4 regions of the Ensifer sp. NM-2 genome follow, and region 2 is predicted to be linked to each of the others. Evidence: riboswitches for the same ligand, from Rfam matches in the RefSeq annotation. Region 2 holds a riboswitch; each other region holds the start of a gene.
The links. Region 2 has a riboswitch for cobalamin ahead of C6558_RS04090 (aromatic ring-hydroxylating dioxygenase subunit alpha). Riboswitches for the same ligand answer to the same signal wherever they lie in the genome.
Positions count from the first base shown of each region.

Region 1 (4,194 bases), on a different contig from region 2:
TTCATTTCAGCCTTGCCTTGCCCGCAGCCGGGGATCATGCCCCGGCGACTGCGGACGTCTTCGGCGAAACCTTCGCTGCGCATCTGGCGCCGATCGTCGTCATGTTGAAGCGTCGCACCGGCCTGTCCTCGGGCGCGCAATGGCGGCTTGCGGCGGATTCGCTTGCCGGTGGGTTCCTGGAGATCGGCCGCGTCCTCGGCGACGAGGAGACCGCGATGGCGAGGGCGCTGGCGATCGTCAAGCGCGCGGGTACGTCGCTATTTTCCGACAAGCTCCGTTACGAGGACATCGTGATCGAGATCGGCGGCAATCATGCGCTGTCGCGCACCTATCGCCTGCGCGGCGGCTGCTGTCTCTATTATCGAACGGAAGGTGGCAGCTTCTGCGACAGTTGCGTGATGCTGGCGCCGGACGACCGCCGCGCGCGGTTGCAGGCGCATCTGCTGGCATTGCAGGCGCGCTGAGACATCTCGACGACAAAGCCCCTGATATCGGCGATATCAGGGGCTCCGGGTTGATGGCGAAATCTGGCCGGTCTGTTACGCCTTGGCGAAACGATCGTTGATGAAGCCCGACACGACGCCGAGAACAATCCAGAACGCGAGCGTGGTGGCAAGGGCTGCCACGGCGAATTCAGCGCCGAGCACGGCCGGCACATTGCTGGAGATGTCCGACGGTTGCGGCGCGCCATAGACATGCGGTGCCGCGATCAGCACGAGGCCGATGATCTTGGCGGCGATCTCTTGCCGCAAGACCAGCAGATAGAGACCGGCGGCAGACAACAGCACGGTTGCACCCCACCAGACCTGGCGGTCGCCGAGTTCCGCGGCCGGGAAGCCCGGCAGTTCCGGCGGCAGACCGATTGCCGGCAGCATGTGCACGGCAAGCCAGCCGCAGGCGCCCCAGAGCGCGCCGTTCCTGAGCGTGATCGGGTAGCCGATGACGAGGCTGACGCCGGCGAGCAGCAGCGCGAAGCCGGAGCCGGTCACCAGATTGGCGATCAGCGTGCCGGAAAAGCGGCTCATGCCGAACATGATGCCGCCTTCCTCGTGTTCGCCCTCATGGGCGTAGGCAGGCGTGATCGGCGACAGGGCGTCAAGCAAAGCGCCAATCGGCGAAACCGCCTTCAGCGACGAATGCTGGTCGTGGTTTGCTGCGGCCGGATCGGCCGTTCCCGGCTGAACGGCTGGTTGTTCGCCGGCGGCCGGTGCCTCGCCTTCGAATTCTTCCGCGTGCAGGATCAGCGGTACGACGCGCAGTTCCTGGGCGCCGGTCATGAAGACACCGGCAATCAATCCAGCCACGATCGCGGCCAGAAGCGTTCTGACAATCATTTTCGATATCCCTCGATATCGGCGCGCCATGCATCTGGCAGGCAGCGCCGTGTCCCACTGGCAAATATGCGAACGGCTCCGTCCGGCAGATCTTCAATCTGCATCAGACGCGAGCAAACGCGTCCGGCTGTCTGCCGGAAGCGTTTTTGTCCGCAGCTATGTCGATGCGGAACGCAAGTCGCGTCCCGGAACATCGCTTAGTGGCAGGGGAAGCCATAGGAGTGGCGGGTGTCGTGCGCGGTATCGTGCAGCACGGCCGAGTTCGCCAGGCCTGCGCCGAAGACGAGGAAGCCGCCGATGAGGAGCGCGATGATACCTGCGGTCAGACGATCGCTGAGGGAGAGCGGAATGCTCGAAACTGTAGATGTAGCCATGACAACCTCCGTGATGGCGTCGGGATCTTTCCCGGTTTGGGCCCTATGCCCGCATCGACTGGCAGGTTTCCTGGCTCAGGACGTCGGGTGAGATCACCCTGGATTTGCCTCGCCTTCCCAGAGCAAGGGCCGCCCTCTCGCGGTCTTGTCTCCAGTGGCTTCTTCCGGATCGCTCCGGAACGGCGCATTCACGTCGCTCTACAGTCGCGGGGTCGGCCGTGATTTGAATGCCCAGCATGGGTCCATCCGTCACGTTCCCGTTTACTCCCGAAACGCGTTCGCGTTGCGGGAACCAATCGATCCACGATGATTAGGATCGCACCCCGGAGATGTCAATTAGACTTGCGCCGCCGCCCGGTCCATCCGCGACAAAATCACGAAGGATCATGCGTTTATAGGCTTCGACGATCTGGTCGCCCTCTGCTCTGGTGACGGAGACCGCAAGCCGCATCGTGCAATCGCCGAGATGCATGATCAAAAAGGCGGCGCTGTCGATCGTTTCGCGCGGCGTGTCGGGCGCAAACCGAGCCCAGACGTCGGCCAGAAGCTGGCCGCCGGCACGGCTTTGCAAAAGGTCGATCTCGCGCAGCGCCTTGTCGGCCTGCATCGCTGACCAGATGTCGCGCATCACAGGCTCGGCCAGGAACATATCGTAATAGATGTCGAACAGCATGGAGAAGGCGTCACGCAGTTCCGAGATCGACGTCACCTTGGCAAGCTCGGCCCCGATGCATTCATTGCAGACCGCATTGTAGCGCTCGGCCAGCGTGCGCACGATCGCCGCCTTGTCGGGGAAGTACTGGTAGAGGGAGCCGATCGAGATTCCAGCCTTTTCAGCGACTTCGCTCATGCGCATGGCGTCGCTGCCCTTCTCCTGGATGATCGCCGTGGCGCAGGAAAGGATGTGCTCGACGCGCTCGCGGCTGCGCTTCTGGCTGGGCGTGCGGCGCAGCGCCGGCTCGTCGTCAGCGGGGATTGTGGAAGGGCTTGCATCGGGAATCATGAGTAATGCTCACATTTTGACTTGACTCCTAAAATACGAGGATTTATCACATTTGCAAATGTGAGAGATGCTCATGTTTTGCAATCAACCTCAGGAGGAAGCGATGACTGACAAACTCACACTGGTTCTGGGCGGTACGGGCAAGACGGGGCGGCGGGTGGCGGCCCGCCTTGAGGAGCGGGGTATCGCGGTGCGCATCGGCGCCCGTTCGGCATCGCCTTCCTTCGACTGGACGGATGAGGCGACCTGGGCGCCCGTGCTTGAAAATGTCGAGCGCATCTATATCAGCTACCAGCCGGATCTGGCGGTGCCGGGCGCCGTCGAAACCATCCGCAAATTCTCGAGGCTTGCCGTTCGCTCGGGCATCAAGCGGCTGGTGCTTCTGTCGGGGCGCGGCGAGGACGAGGCGGAAGCGGCCGAGCGCGAACTGCAGGCCTCCGGCGCCGACTGGACGATCATCCGGGCAAGCTGGTTCTTCGAGAATTTCAGCGAGGATTTTTTGACCGATTCCGTTCGCAGCGGATCGGTGTTCCTGCCGCCGGATGAGATCACCGAACCCTTCATCAGCACCGACGACATCGCCGACGTGGCAGTTGCAGCCCTTCTGGACGAGGGGCATGTCGGCAAGGTCTATGAGCTGACAGGCCCGCGGCTGATGACCTTTGCCCAGGCCGTGGCCGAGATCGCGACGGCTGCCAACCGCCGGATCGGCTATCAGTCCGTGCCGGTTGCCGACTTCACGGTGCAGTTGCGGGCCGACGGATTGCCTGATGACTATGTCGAACTCATCCGCTATCTCTTCACGTCGGTGCTCGACGGGCGCAATTCGCAAGTGACGTCCGATGTCGAGCGCGTGCTTGGGCGCAAACCGCGCGACTTCGCCGACTATGCCCGGGAGACCGCTGCAACTGGTGTCTGGAGTATCGCCGCATGATCCCGCTGATCCCCGCTCTGGCGTTTGCCGCCGCAATCGGCTCCGGCCTGATGGCCGGGCTGTTCTTCATCTTCTCGGTCTGCATCATGCAGGCTTTGTCGCGGCTGCCGGCGGAGCAGGGGATCGCGGCGATGAACGCCATCAACGTGGTGATCCAGAATCCGCTGTTCCTCAGTACCTTCATGGGCACGGCGCTTCTGGGGCTCGCGCTGGTCGTCGCGGCCTTCATCTGGGGCGGTAACGGCAGCCTGCTGCTGGCGGCCGGCGGCATCGCCTACGTCGCCGGCGTGCTGATCGTCACCATTATCTTCAACGTGCCGATGAACGATGCGCTGGCGGCTGCCACGTCTGGGCAGGCTGCCACCGAAATCTGGCAGCAGCACTACCTGACCGACTGGGTCTGGTGGAACCATGTGCGCACGATTTCCTCGATCGGCGCTCTGGCGCTGTTCATTCTGGGTTTTGCGCGCAGCTGAAGAGAACGACCGACGCGACCCTGTGAAGGTCCGCCGGTCGTTCATTTCAATCAACCAGCGAGCCGCAGGTGAG
Region 1 is NZ_PVZR01000015.1:4,190-8,383, reverse strand. It holds gene C6558_RS25245 ((2Fe-2S)-binding protein) at 1-464, shown strand, start outside; gene C6558_RS25240 (CbtA family protein) at 540-1,334, opposite strand; gene C6558_RS25235 (CbtB-domain containing protein) at 1,532-1,708, opposite strand; cobalamin riboswitch at 1,751-2,020, opposite strand; gene C6558_RS25230 (TetR/AcrR family transcriptional regulator) at 2,019-2,711, opposite strand; gene C6558_RS25225 (NAD(P)H-binding protein) at 2,815-3,645, shown strand; gene C6558_RS25220 (DUF1772 domain-containing protein) at 3,642-4,121, shown strand; gene C6558_RS25215 (SDR family NAD(P)-dependent oxidoreductase) at 4,168-4,194, opposite strand, start outside.
Region 1: it holds a riboswitch for cobalamin, as region 2 does, so the genes downstream of both, C6558_RS25235 (CbtB-domain containing protein) here and C6558_RS04090 (aromatic ring-hydroxylating dioxygenase subunit alpha) in region 2, are expected to answer to the same signal.

Region 2 (4,194 bases):
ATCGGGATTGGTGGCGTCCGCTGCCAGGCCGTAGACCGTCTCGGTCGGAATCGCGACGGGCTCGCCTTCGGCAAGCACCGCACAGGCACGCTCGATCGCCCGTTCCGGCTCGGTCCGTGTATCGATGATTTCGGCCATGTCGCTTCCGTTTCCCTTTCCGAGGCTTCCTTAAAGGAGCCACGGTGAAAACAGAACGATTTTCTTCAGGCAACCGGGTCTGCGCTTCAGAGGCTGCGAATGATGCGCTTCAATGCCTCGTCGCGCGCGCCGAGCATCAGCACGTTCTTGAGCGCGACTTTCGGGTCGTCGGTACGAAAGAGCAGCCCGTTGTCGCGAACGCTGCGATTGATGGTCATCTGCCCCTCTGGCGCATCGGGCTCGATGGCAACGGCGAAGTACATTCGGGAATAGCCGGTCTGGATGCGTTCGAAGAAGTGTTTCTCGTCGCCGAGGTCACAGAAGAAGTTGGCGAAATAGAACGACCAGGTGACGTCCTTGGACGGGGCGAGATGTGTTCTCGCCGCCGTGACATGGCAATAGCCGAGATGCGGCCGACCGGTGAGCGTGCGGTGGAAGATCATCTTGGGAAACTGGATCGAGGTATGGAAGCCGTTCATCCGCTTGTGCGTCGTTTCGCCGGCGGTCGTCAGCTTGTGGGCGGTGCGCTCGGCAACCTCGTCATAGCTCAGATAACGCCGCTCGCGCTGCGACCATTGACGCCTTTCTATGCGGCCGGTGCGCAGGAACTCGGTGTGGACCGCTGTCTTCGGAGCGATCGTTGGCAGCTTCTCGGCTGCGGCGTCGTAGTATTTGAGCTTTGCCATGAACTTCAATGCGCTGTTTGCCGGTTCGGCCGGTTTCTCCGTCAGGCGACGCTAATGCATTATGGTTAATGGAAGATTTCACTCGCGTCGGTGGGCCTTGCCCCGCGTCACGGGAAGACATGTCGCAAAATGGCGAAGGATCCGCGCTTTCTCGCAAGCCTTGCCGGAAAAAGCGACAATTGCTCAATCCTTGAGCTATCCTATTGTTTACAATGAAAAATGATCAATCACAGGGCGTTTGGTGCGCTTGATGTGCTGTGTCGTCTTTCTGGAATCGGATGTCGTTAATCGGCAGCTACGACGATGGCTTCCGCGATTAGATATGCCTACTCAAGGTGCTGTCTTTTAGGGAAGGCGGAGAATTGGGAAGCCGGTCAAAACCCGGCGCTGCCCCCGCAACGGTGGTGGAGCGAAAGCCACGGCACAAAGCCACTGGACGGTTCCGTCCGGGAAGGCGCCGGGCTGGTCCTTGCGGACGGCTCCTGAGCCCGGAAACCAGCCTTGACGCGAACAGACCGTAACGGGTTGCGGCGGGCAGCCGGATCGGAGCCGTCATCGCACAGGCAATGCGCCCGTGCGGGTTCCAGTCCTGCCTCTCCGAAACAAGGCGAACGAGGACAGGACATGGACATCAAGGGCGATATGCTCCGCAAGCTGAAGGGTCGACGCGACGGCTACAGCCTCGACCGGGCCTTCTACATCGACCCCGACTACTACAGGCAGGATCTCGAAAGCATCTGGTACAAGGACTGGTTGTTCATCGGCCACGACTGCGAGATCCCGCGTGCCGGTAACTATTTCACCGTCCAGGTCGGCGATTATCCTGTCATTATCGTTCGCGACCGACAGGGCACGATCCGCGCCCTGCACAATTCCTGCCGTCATCGCGGTTCTCGCGTCTGCGCGCAGCACAAGGGCTCTTCGGCCAAGCTCGTCTGTCCCTATCACCAATGGACCTATGAGCTCGACGGCGCGCTGCTCTTTGCCCGCCAGATGGGCGAGGATTTCGACAAGGCGGCCCACGGCCTGAAGCCGATCCACTGCGAGACCGTCGGCGGTTACATCTTCATCAACCTGTCCGAGCAGCCGATGGATTTCGGCCCGTTCCGCGACATGGTCGCGCCCTATCTTGCGCCGCACCGCCTGGGTGAAACCAAGGTCGCCTTCGAAAGCACGATCATCGAAAAGGGCAACTGGAAACTCGTCTGGGAAAACAACCGGGAGTGCTACCATTGTGCCGCCAACCACCCCGAACTTTGCCGCACCTATCCCGAAGCGCCGACGGCGACCGGTGTGCAGGGCGCCAAGGATGATCCCGTCATTGCCGCGCATTGGGCGAAATGCGAAGCAGCCGGACTGCCGAGCGAGTTCCGGATGTCCGAGACCGGCCAGTTCCGCTCGGCGCGCATGCCGTTGATCGACGACGCCGAGAGCTACACCATGTCCGGCGCCCGCGCCGTGCGGCGGCAACTGTCGGCAGACGTTAGCCAGAAGCATATCGGCACGCTCCTGCTCTTCCATTATCCCTCGACCTGGAACCATGTGCTGGCCGACCACGCCATCACCTTCCGCGTCCTGCCGCTCGGCCCGGAGCTGACGCAGGTGACGACCAAGTGGCTGGTCAACAAGGACGCGGTTGAAGGCGTCGACTACAATCTCGAGCAACTGACGCATGTCTGGACCGAGACCAACGATCAGGACCGCCAGATCGTCGAGGAGAACGCCTTTGGTATTCGCTCGCCGGCCTACCAGTCAGGCCCCTATTCGCCCGAACACGAAGGCGGCGTGATGCAGTTCGTCGAGTGGTATTGCAAGTTCATGGAACAGCGCCTGCAGGGCGAGGCTGCTCCGCTTTCCCGGGTCGCCTGACATGCAGATGGCATCCTCGTTCCATCATTTCGACGAGCTTCATGTCTGGATCGACAGGCAGAACATGCTCGAATGCACATCGGCCGTGATCGAGACCGCCGATGTGATGACCTTTACCTTCCGGGCGGAAAAGCCGGCCTGGTTCCGCTATCTGCCTGGGCAGTTCGTCACGCTCGAGCTGCCGGTCGCCGACGAGCCGGTCATGCGCACCTACACGCTGTCGTCGACGCCCTCCCGGCCGTTGTCGATCGCCGTCACCGTCAAGGCGCAAGCCGATAGCATCGGCACGCGCTGGATGTTCGATCACCTGAAGCCCGGCATGCGGCTGAAGGCGTTCGGTCCGCTCGGCGATTTCAGCTTCGTGCGCCATCCCGGCGAAAAATATCTCTTCATATCGGCAGGCTCCGGCGTCACGCCGATGATGTCGATGACGCGCTGGATGGCGGACTACGTTCCCGAGACCGACGTCACCTTCATTTCCTGCGCCCGCCGGCCAGACGACCTTCTGTTCCGCTCGGAACTGGAAGTGCTGGCGCGCCAGATGTCCGGGCTAAACCTCGGCTTCGTGGTCGAGGGGCATGAGTCAAGGCACGGATGGCACGGGCTGCGCGGCCGCATCGACGGCGCCAAGCTGCCGCTGCTTGCACCCGACTTCATGGAGCGCACAGTGTTTTGCTGCGGTCCGGAGCCGTTCATGCGCGGCGTGCGCGAGTTGCTGAAGGCGGCCGGTTTCGACATGAGCCGCTATCACGAGGAAAGCTTCCAGCCGGCGGCAGCACCGGCAGCCGAGGAGATAGCAGTCAGGGCAGGGGCGGCAGCCGACGCCGAAGCGCAAGGCGCCAAGGTGGTCTTCACCATGAGCGGCAAGGAGATCGAGGCCAAGCCCGGCCAGACGATCCTGCAGGCGGCGCGGGCCAACGGCGTCAGGATCGGTGCGGCCTGTGAAGGCGGCATCTGCGGTACGTGCCGGGTGATGAAAGTCGCCGGCGAGGTCGAGATGAACCACAACGGAGGTATTCTCGACGACGAAATCGATGAGGGCTACATCCTCGCCTGCTGCTCGCGGCCGCTTGGAGATGTACAGATCGAAGCCTGACAATGCTTGATGGTCGCGGGGAGCGTGTTCTTTCCGCGACCGACCCGTCAGCGGCTGGCCGCGGCCGCCAGCCGCACGGCGCGGTCGTGCCGACCGAAATCGATCGACCCGGTCGCCATCATGTCGACGCCTTCGCCGGCGGCGCTGGCAGCTTCGGCGCGGCTGATAAGCAACGGCTGGCTTTCGATTTTCGCCGTCGCCTGGGCAGCGCTGGCGGCGCCGACCCCGTCGTCGGCTCTGGCAATGAGAACGAGCGGCAGTGCCTTTTCCGGCAACAGGGCGCCGCCGGCCCAGATCGGTCGCAAGGTGGCGCTGCTCATAGCCGCGACATTGACGTCGATGTCGTCAAGTGTACCGGGCACACGATAGGGACAGCGGCGTTTGCCGCAATTGATCCCTGACGAG
Region 2 is NZ_PVZR01000001.1:841,061-845,254, forward strand. It holds gene C6558_RS04080 (L-threonylcarbamoyladenylate synthase) at 1-138, opposite strand, end outside; gene C6558_RS04085 (DUF6656 family protein) at 225-824, opposite strand; cobalamin riboswitch at 1,141-1,343, shown strand; gene C6558_RS04090 (aromatic ring-hydroxylating dioxygenase subunit alpha) at 1,449-2,693, shown strand; gene C6558_RS04095 (hybrid-cluster NAD(P)-dependent oxidoreductase) at 2,695-3,789, shown strand; gene C6558_RS04100 (glycoside hydrolase family 25 protein) at 3,837-4,194, opposite strand, start outside.

Region 3 (4,194 bases), on a different contig from region 2:
TCCTGCTCTATATCACGATCTCACGCCGCCTATAGTCGGGACATCGAAAGTTTCTGAGGAGGAACGAGATGAAGACCGACAACAGGGCGCGCCAGCGCCTCGACCGTGTGTGGCTGAGCGAGGATGCCTGCGACATCGAGGCGTTCCGTGCGGAGGTGGAGCGGCAGACGAACCTTGCTGATTATCCACACGCGCTCGCCTGCGAGAAAAATGTGCTGATCTATGACAGCGCCAGCCTGGTTGCCGCCTGCGCCACGACCGAGGGGCGCCGCGCTGCCCTGGCCGAAATCTGCGAGGTGCTGGCAACCGGGCCCGGGGTGGCGGTGTTCAAGCACGCCTATGCCGACACATCAGTCATCGATGCGGCCAGCGGCATCTTTGACGCCATCATCGACGAGCAACACCGCACCAACAGTGGCGGCGGCGACCACTTTGCCAAGCCCGGCGCTAACGACAGGATCTGGAATTCGCTCGAAAAACACTGCCTGAAAAGCCCTGAGAACTTTGCCGCCTATTACGCCAACGCCATCATCGCGCTCGTCAGCGAAGCCTGGCTTGGTCCGAACTACCAGCTGACGGCGCAGGTCAATCGCGTCAATCCCGGCGGCGCGTCGCAGGCGGCCCATCGCGACTATCATCTGGGATTCCAGACCTCTGATGTCATCGAGCAGTATCCTGTTCATGTGCACAGGCTGTCGCCGGTGCTGACGTTGCAAGGTGCCGTTGCCCATTGCGACATGCCGATCGAGAGCGGTCCAACGCTTTTCCTTCCCTATAGCCAGACCTACGTGCCCGGCTATCTCGCGTTGAAACGTCCGGAGTTCCGGGCCTATTTCGACCAGCATCACGTGCAGCTGCCGTTGGAAAAGGGCGATGTCGTCTTCTTCAACCCGGCTCTCTTCCATGCGGCCGGCAGCAATCATTCGACTGATATCAAGCGCGTCGCCAACCTGCTCCAGGTCTCCTCGGCCTTCGGGAGGGCGATGGAGACCGTCGATCGCGCCAGGATGAGTGCAGCCCTCTACCCGGCGCTGACCGCACTCGTGGCATCCGGCACGCTTTCGGCCGATGAGGCGGCCAATGCGATTGCGTCCTGTGCCGAGGGCTATTCCTTCCCGACCAATCTCGATCGCGATCCGCCGCTGGGCGGTCTCGCGCCGAAGACCCAGGCGCAACTGATGCATGAGGCGCTGGCAGGCAGGTGGAGCGATGCGGATTTCAGAAGCGCGCTTGGCGAGCAGGCACAGCGCAAGCTGAGCTGAACGGCAGAATCGATCTTTCCGGTCCCCGGCGTTCTGCGGCGGGGGCCGGTCGCCCTGTTTTCATCTCACTTTCAATTCTGGGAGGACTTTCATGACCGAGCAATATGGCCGTCTCGACGGCAAGATCGCCATCGTCACCGGCGGGACGCAGGGGCTGGGCGCAACGATCGCCAACCTGTTTGCGGAACGTGGGGCTAAAGGTGTCGTCATCTGTGGACGCAACGTTGCCAAGGGCGAAGCGAAGGCCGAGCAGATCCGCAAGGCAACCGGCGCGCAGGTACTTTATGTCGAGGCAGACCTCGAAAAGGTCGAGGACGCGCGCAAGGTCGTCAGCGCCTGCGACGCCACATTCGGGCGCGTCGATGCGCTGGTCAATGCGGCGGCGATCACCGATCGCGGCACCATCCTGGACACCAGCCCCGAACTGTTCGACCGGATGTTCGCTGTCAATGTGCGCGCACCGTTCTTCCTGATGCAGGAAGCGGTAAAGCTGATGCGGCGGGAGGGCACGCAGGGCACCATCGTCAATATTGGCTCGATGTCGGCGATGGCCGGTCAGCCGTTTATCGCCGCCTATTGCTCGTCGAAGGGGGCGCTGGAGACGCTGACCAAGAACACCTCCTATGCGCTGCTGCGCAACCGCATTCGCGTCAATGGCCTCAATATCGGCTGGATGGCGTCCGAAGGGGAAGACCGCATCCAGCGCGAATTTCATGGGGCGGCAGACGACTGGCTCGAAAAGGCGGCCGCCAGCCAACCCTTCGGTCGGCTTGTCGACCCCAAGGAAGTCGCGCGTGCCTGCGCCTATCTCTCGTCGGATGAGTCCGGCCTGATGACGGGGTCGGTCATCTGCTTCGACCAGTCGGTGTGGGGCGGCTATGACGGCTCGCCGCATCCGGTCGCGCCGCTCTGACATCTGACGCTGTCGCGAGGCCCTGTGGAGTGACCGGCAAGCGACGCCGGACTTGCTTGTCATTCCCTGTGGGCTGTGCCCTTATGACGCCGTCAGGTGCCCGCAACGCGGGAGAATCGGGAATCCGGTGTTATTCCGGAACGTGCCCAACGCTGTGACGGGGACGACTGCCTCTAGGGATTTTGAGCTTGCTCAAGATCTTGCCACTGGATCTTCATGTGATCTGGGAAGGTGAGGCGGCCGGTTGATCCGAAGTCAGAAGACCGGCCTGGCAAGATAGACCGATATCCGCGCGGACGGCGGAAGGTTGTGCATTGTTGGGGATCGAACGATGCTGACTGACGCTAATGGCGGCCTTGCGGCTGCAGAGGCCTTTTCATCCGACGAGCGCGAAGCCGTCTATCGAGCCATCGAAACGCGCCGGGACGTGCGGGATCAGTTCCTGGCCGAACCCTTGCCTGACGATGTGGTGATGCGCCTGCTCAATGCTGCGCACCGGGCGCCATCGGTGGGTTTCATGCAACCGTGGAATTTCGTCGTGGTCCGGCAGGCCGAAACCCGCGAGCGGGTATGGCAGGCCTTTTCCCGCGCCAACGACGAAGCGGCATTGATGTTCGATGGCGACCGCCAAGCGAAATACCGCTCCCTGAAGCTGGAGGGGATCCGCAAGGCACCCTTGAGCATCTGCGTCACCTGCGACCGCACGCGCGGTGGAGCGGTCGTTCTCGGGCGCACCCATAACCCGCAGATGGATCTCTATTCCACCGTCTGTGCCGTGCAGAACCTCTGGCTTGCGGCGCGCGCCGAAGGCGTTGGTGTCGGCTGGGTCAGTATCTTTCATGAAAATGAGATCAAGGCGATCCTCGGCATTCCCGATCATGTCGTGATCGTCGCCTGGCTTTGCCTCGGATATGTCGATCGCCTTTACCAGGAGCCGGAACTTGCGGTTAAGGGCTGGCGCCAGCGGCTGCCGCTGGAGGAGCTGGTGTTCGAGGAAGGCTGGGGAACCTGCCGAAAGGCAGACGCTGCGATCAGTTGCTCTGAACCGGCTGGTAGCCCGGACCCTTCGGATGGCGAAGGTCGATCGACGTTTCCTCCTGGGGAAGGAACGTCGGCCCGATGACCCGCACCTTGCTCTTGGCGGGATCGTAGGGGCGCTCCTCCGCAGCCGCCTTGGCGGTAGGGGCGGCCGCTTCCTTCTTGCCCTCGATGACGATGATCGACGATTCGCTGTTGCCAGTGTTGCCACTGGAAGCCTTGGGCGTCGTCGCGATCTTTGGAATCTGGCAACCGCAAATGCCCGGCTTGCCGACGCCGCGCGTCCGATAGGCAAAGGCGTTTGGCAGTTCTTTATAGGGGCGTCCCGTCGAGGCGGAGACCATCTGGTCGCTCTCCTCGGTCGCCAGGTCGTGGAAAAATAGTTCTGTTTCGGCACCCGGGCAGCGGGCGCGGCAGGCCTGCTCGTCGCGGGCGAAGTCCACAGGGCTTGCCTCGGACGAGATCGGGAAGAAGGCGCCATCGCAAGTGCGCACGCACATGGTGCGAAGCGTGCCGGAATAGACGCCGCTTTCCGGCGGGTAGGTGCCCATTTCGCCGTCCCGCAGCATTGGTCCGTAGCTTTCGTCCGGCGGCAGATCGCGCAGGATGTTGCGGTACGTTTCCGGCTCGTCCGGGTCGGCGGTCGCAAATTCCTCGCTGCCACCATAGCAACCGTTGATCTCGAGGGCGGCGAGGATGCGCCGGCGCGTATCGTCTCCATCGCCTGACATCAGCTGCTGGCGCTCCGATTTGAGGATGCGCAGATTGTCTTCCATCTCGGCGATCAGACTGTTGATGTCTGTGCAGATATCCGGGTCGCCGCCGTTGAAGACGACGACGCTGCCTGTGCCGCAGCCGGCGCGTCGGCGATCGTTGCGCGCCCGGCGCAATTCGATGTTCTGTCGGGAAATCGCGCTCGCATAATCGCGGGTATCGGCCGTAGTTTCGATGGCGGCGGGCAGTTCGGCGAGCCGAGTGTTC
Region 3 is NZ_PVZR01000009.1:54,632-58,825, reverse strand. It holds gene C6558_RS18825 (phytanoyl-CoA dioxygenase family protein) at 69-1,262, shown strand; gene C6558_RS18820 (SDR family oxidoreductase) at 1,354-2,175, shown strand; cobalamin riboswitch at 2,253-2,462, shown strand; gene bluB (5,6-dimethylbenzimidazole synthase) at 2,507-3,298, shown strand; gene C6558_RS18810 (DUF2865 domain-containing protein) at 3,207-4,194, opposite strand, start outside.
Region 3: it holds a riboswitch for cobalamin, as region 2 does, so the genes downstream of both, bluB (5,6-dimethylbenzimidazole synthase) here and C6558_RS04090 (aromatic ring-hydroxylating dioxygenase subunit alpha) in region 2, are expected to answer to the same signal.

Region 4 (4,194 bases), on a different contig from region 2:
TGACCACGATGAGTTTTGCATGCCTTGCCGTGCGCTCGACATAGGTGTCGACCGACATCGGGTGCATCAGGTTCATCAGGCTGGCGATGCGCAGGCTCAGCTCCCCGTCGCGCCGGCCATGGGCCGCCGCGATCGACGAAAGCTCGGTGTCGGCGGCCGACAGGAAAAGCACGTCGGCCGGCGTTTGCCCCAGGTCGATCGCCTCGTTGCCGTCGGCGATCGTTCCTTTCTGGGCGAGAAGCAGATGCATGTTTCTGTCCGTTCGAGCAATTCCAGGAAAAGCGTGAAATGGCTTTCCTGGAATTGCGTTGCTTCAAGGAGTTAGGCGAGTGCGGTGATGGCGGCGCGCACCGCAGCTTCGTCCATGTCGTGCAGGCCGATGACGACGAGGCGCGTACCGCGCTTCTCGCCAGCCGCCCAGGCACGGTCGTAATACTGGTCGATGCGGGCGCCAACGGCCTGGATCAGCAGGCGCATCGGCTTGCCGGGCACGTCGGCAAAGCCCTTGAGGCGCAGCACGTCATGCTCTGATATCACGCCCTTGAGGCGATCGATGAAACCTGCCGGATCGGCAATCGCGCCGAGCTCGACGACGAAGCTGTCGAACTCGTCATGAGAGTGCTCCTCGCCGGCCTCATGTTCCATCTCGTGGTGAGACTTGCGGTTGGCGATATCGCTTTCCGTGCCGACGCCGAGGCCGAGCAGGATGGCAGCGGCAACTTCGCCGTTCTTCGCCTCGATCATTGTTGGCTTGCGGTTAGTGCGCGAAGCGACCTCGTCGCGCACGGCCTTGAGGCCGGAGGCGTCGATCAGATCGGTCTTGTTGAGCACGATCAGGTCGGCGGCGGTCAACTGGTCCTCGAACAGTTCCTCGATCGGGCTTTCGTGGTCGAGATTGTCGTCCTCGACACGCAACGCATCGACCTTGTCATGGTCGTCGGCAAAACGGCCGGCGGCAACGGCGGCACTGTCGACCACGGTGACGACGCCATCGACGGTGACTTCGCTGCGGATATCAGGCCAGTTGAAGGCGGCGATCAGCGGCTGCGGCAAAGCGAGGCCCGAGGTTTCAATGATGATATGGTCAGGACGATTTTCGCGCTCGAGCAGCTTGGTCATGGTCGGGATGAAATCATCGGCAACCGTGCAGCAGATGCAGCCATTGGTAAGCTCAATGATATCGTCTTCCGAGCAGGCTTCTGCGCCGCAGCCCTTCAGCACGTCGCCGTCGACGCCGAGATCGCCGAACTCGTTGATGATGAGCGCAATGCGCTTGCCATCGGCGTTCTGCAGCAGATTGCGGATCATCGTCGTCTTGCCGGCACCGAGGAAGCCGGTGATGACGGTCGCCGGGATCTTGCCCTGGTTGGCTCTGGCAGTGGTCATGGATCAACCCTTCATTTTCAGCGGCAATCCGGCCGCGACAAAGTAAACTTCCGCGGATTTCTCCGCAACGATCTGGTGAAGCCGGCCGGCATGGTCGCGGAAATCGCGGACCATGCGGTTCTCGGGCACGATGCCGAGGCCGACTTCGTTGGAAACAAGGATGAGGCGCGCCCGCGCCTCCGGCAGGAAAGCGGCAAGGGCCGCGAACTCTGCCGCCATGTCGCGCCCTTCCATCATCAGGTTGGTGACCCACAGCGTCAGGCAGTCGACGAGCACCACGCGGTTCTCGTCATCGATGCGCGTCAGCAGCGAAACGAGGTCGAGCGGCTCTTCATGCGTCGTCCAGCCTTCGCCGCGCCTTGCCCGGTGATGGTCGATGCGCTCGCGCATCTCGTCGTCCCAGGCACGGCCGGTCGCGACATAGTGCATGCCGAGCCCGGAGGCTTCGACGAGCCTTTCGGAAAAGCTGGATTTGCCGGAACGGGCACCGCCGAGGACCAGAACCGGCCCGGCATGGGAAATGCTCATGTGCGTTGCAGCCTCACGCGCTTGGTCGCGAATTCGAGCGGCAACAGGATTTCACCGCGCCGACGGCGCGTTCGGGAAACGATCGATGAGCCAAGACAACCTCCGTGATGGCGTGGGAAGCGGGCTTCCCTTCGGGCGGAATGCCCCTGTCGGACGGCAGGTCTCCTGGCTCACGGCGTCACGAGCCCACCACATCGCGCCCCGCGTGATCACGCGAAGACCGATGCTTGGGCCCGAACGGCCCGCCTCACCTTCCCGGCGTTTTCTGGTTTCGTGAAAGGCGGACGATTCGTAGAAGAAGAGGCGTCCAACCCGGCTGATCACGAAGCCACGCCAGTGGCTTTTCCGGCTGAATTCCAAACCGCCTTCGATTGCCCCATGCAATCGAAAGGAAGCCGGCTATCAGCCCGATGGCGAACCCTGACCGTTCTACAGTCGCGGGGTCGGCTGCGATAAGGATGCCCGATTTGGGTCCATCCGTCACATTCCCAATTATTCCCCCGCATCGCCACGATCCGGGGAAACCATCCAACGTCAGATGATTAGGAAGCGGGCGCCGCAAAGTCAATCGACGCGTGCGACACGCCACCCGTCGAGATGCGGCGCGCGACAATTTGCCGGCAGCAGGCCGCAAAGGCCACTCCTGCATGTTTTTATCCTTAGATGGTATTCGACCTAAGGATAAAAACATGCAGCAATTCAAAGTGTTACAGCGACCTTTGCGCGTCCAGTAAGACGCGCGGCGCTGTAGTCGACGTCGGAGCGGACGCTCCACGGCAACTGAACTTTATTTTAGCAACGTCAGATATTGCGATAGAGTAGCCGAAAGTCGTTTCGATTATCCGGAAGGCAGATGGAACGCAGGCTCACCGCCGTGATGATTGCCGACGTTTCCGGCTATGGACTGCTCACCCAAGCCGACGAAGAGGGTACGTGTGCCCGCTTTCAGGCCGATCTGCACGGCCTGTTCGAACAAAGGATTGCCGCACATCGCGGGCGGTTGATCAAGACCATGGGCGACGGGTTATTGGTCGAGTTCCAGAGTGTCGTCGAGGCGGTCCGTTGTGCGGTGGAGGTTCAGCGCGCGAAATCCGAAAGCCGCGGCTCCGATCAGGGTCGACTGGAATTCCGCATCGGCATCAATCTTGGCGACGTCATCGTTGAAGGCGACGACATTCACGGCGATGGAGTGATCATTGCCGAGCGCCTGCAGAGCCTCGCCGAACCGGGTGGGATCATCATCTCCGGCACCGCCTACGACCAGGTCGAGAAGCACCTCGATGTCGGCTTCGTCTTTCTCGGCGAACAACGCCTGAAGCATATCGAAAAGCCGGTGCGGACTTACCGGCTGGGGCTGAACGAAGCCCGCCCCGGCAGCGTAAAGGTCGCTGGGCGCCACGCGAAGCGCTGGGCGGCACTCGTTACGTCTGCTGTCGTGCTCGGCGCTGCTGCCGGCGTGGCCTGGTGGCGGCCCTGGGAGTCGCCTGTGGAAACGGTCCAGATACAACCACCGAATCTGACCGCGCCGGACAAGCCGTCGATCGCGGTGCTTCCGTTTGCCAACGTGAGCGACGATCCCAGGCAGGAGTATTTCGCCGATGGCATGACCGATGGCCTTGTCACCGAGCTGGCTCAGGTATCCGGCTTGTTCGTTATCGCGCGTAACTCGACCTTCACCTACAAGGGCAGGGCGGTGACACCCAGGCAGGTGTCCAAGGAACTCGGTGTCCGATACGTCCTCGAAGGCAGTGTGCAGCGTGCCGGAGAACAGCTACGGATCAATGTTCAGCTCATAGATTCTCTCAGCGGCGGCCACGTTTGGGCCGGCAAGTTCGACGGTTCACTTTCCGATGTCTTTGCGCTGCAGGACGAAGTGATGCGCGGCATTGCCGACGCGCTTGCGCTTCGGTTGAATCCTGACGAGCAGATGGCCTTCGGACGCAAGGAAACGACGGTCCCGGCGGCCTTCGATGCGTTCCTGCGCGGCTGGGAGCATCACCGGCGCACGACCCCCGAAGATTTTGCAAAGGCAGTGCCTTTTTTCGAGCAGGCGATTGCGCTCGATCCTGCCTATGGACGAGCCTATGCCGCCGCCGCCATGGTCTACGCGCGCGTCTACCTGTGGCGTTGGCATTATCGGCTTGATATCTCGCGGATCGAAGCTAGAGCCAAGGCGCTACAATTTCTAAGGACCGCGCAGAAACACAAAACAGCGCTCGCCTATCAGGCGGCCGCTCTCCTGTCCGAAGCGGCCTGGCAGCATGCCGATGCGCTCGCCGA
Region 4 is NZ_PVZR01000009.1:219,604-223,797, forward strand. It holds gene cobN (cobaltochelatase subunit CobN) at 1-250, opposite strand, end outside; gene cobW (cobalamin biosynthesis protein CobW) at 322-1,386, opposite strand; gene cobU (bifunctional adenosylcobinamide kinase/adenosylcobinamide-phosphate guanylyltransferase) at 1,390-1,914, opposite strand; cobalamin riboswitch at 2,052-2,458, opposite strand; gene C6558_RS19620 (adenylate/guanylate cyclase domain-containing protein) at 2,768-4,194, shown strand, end outside.
Region 4: it holds a riboswitch for cobalamin, as region 2 does, so the genes downstream of both, cobU (bifunctional adenosylcobinamide kinase/adenosylcobinamide-phosphate guanylyltransferase) here and C6558_RS04090 (aromatic ring-hydroxylating dioxygenase subunit alpha) in region 2, are expected to answer to the same signal.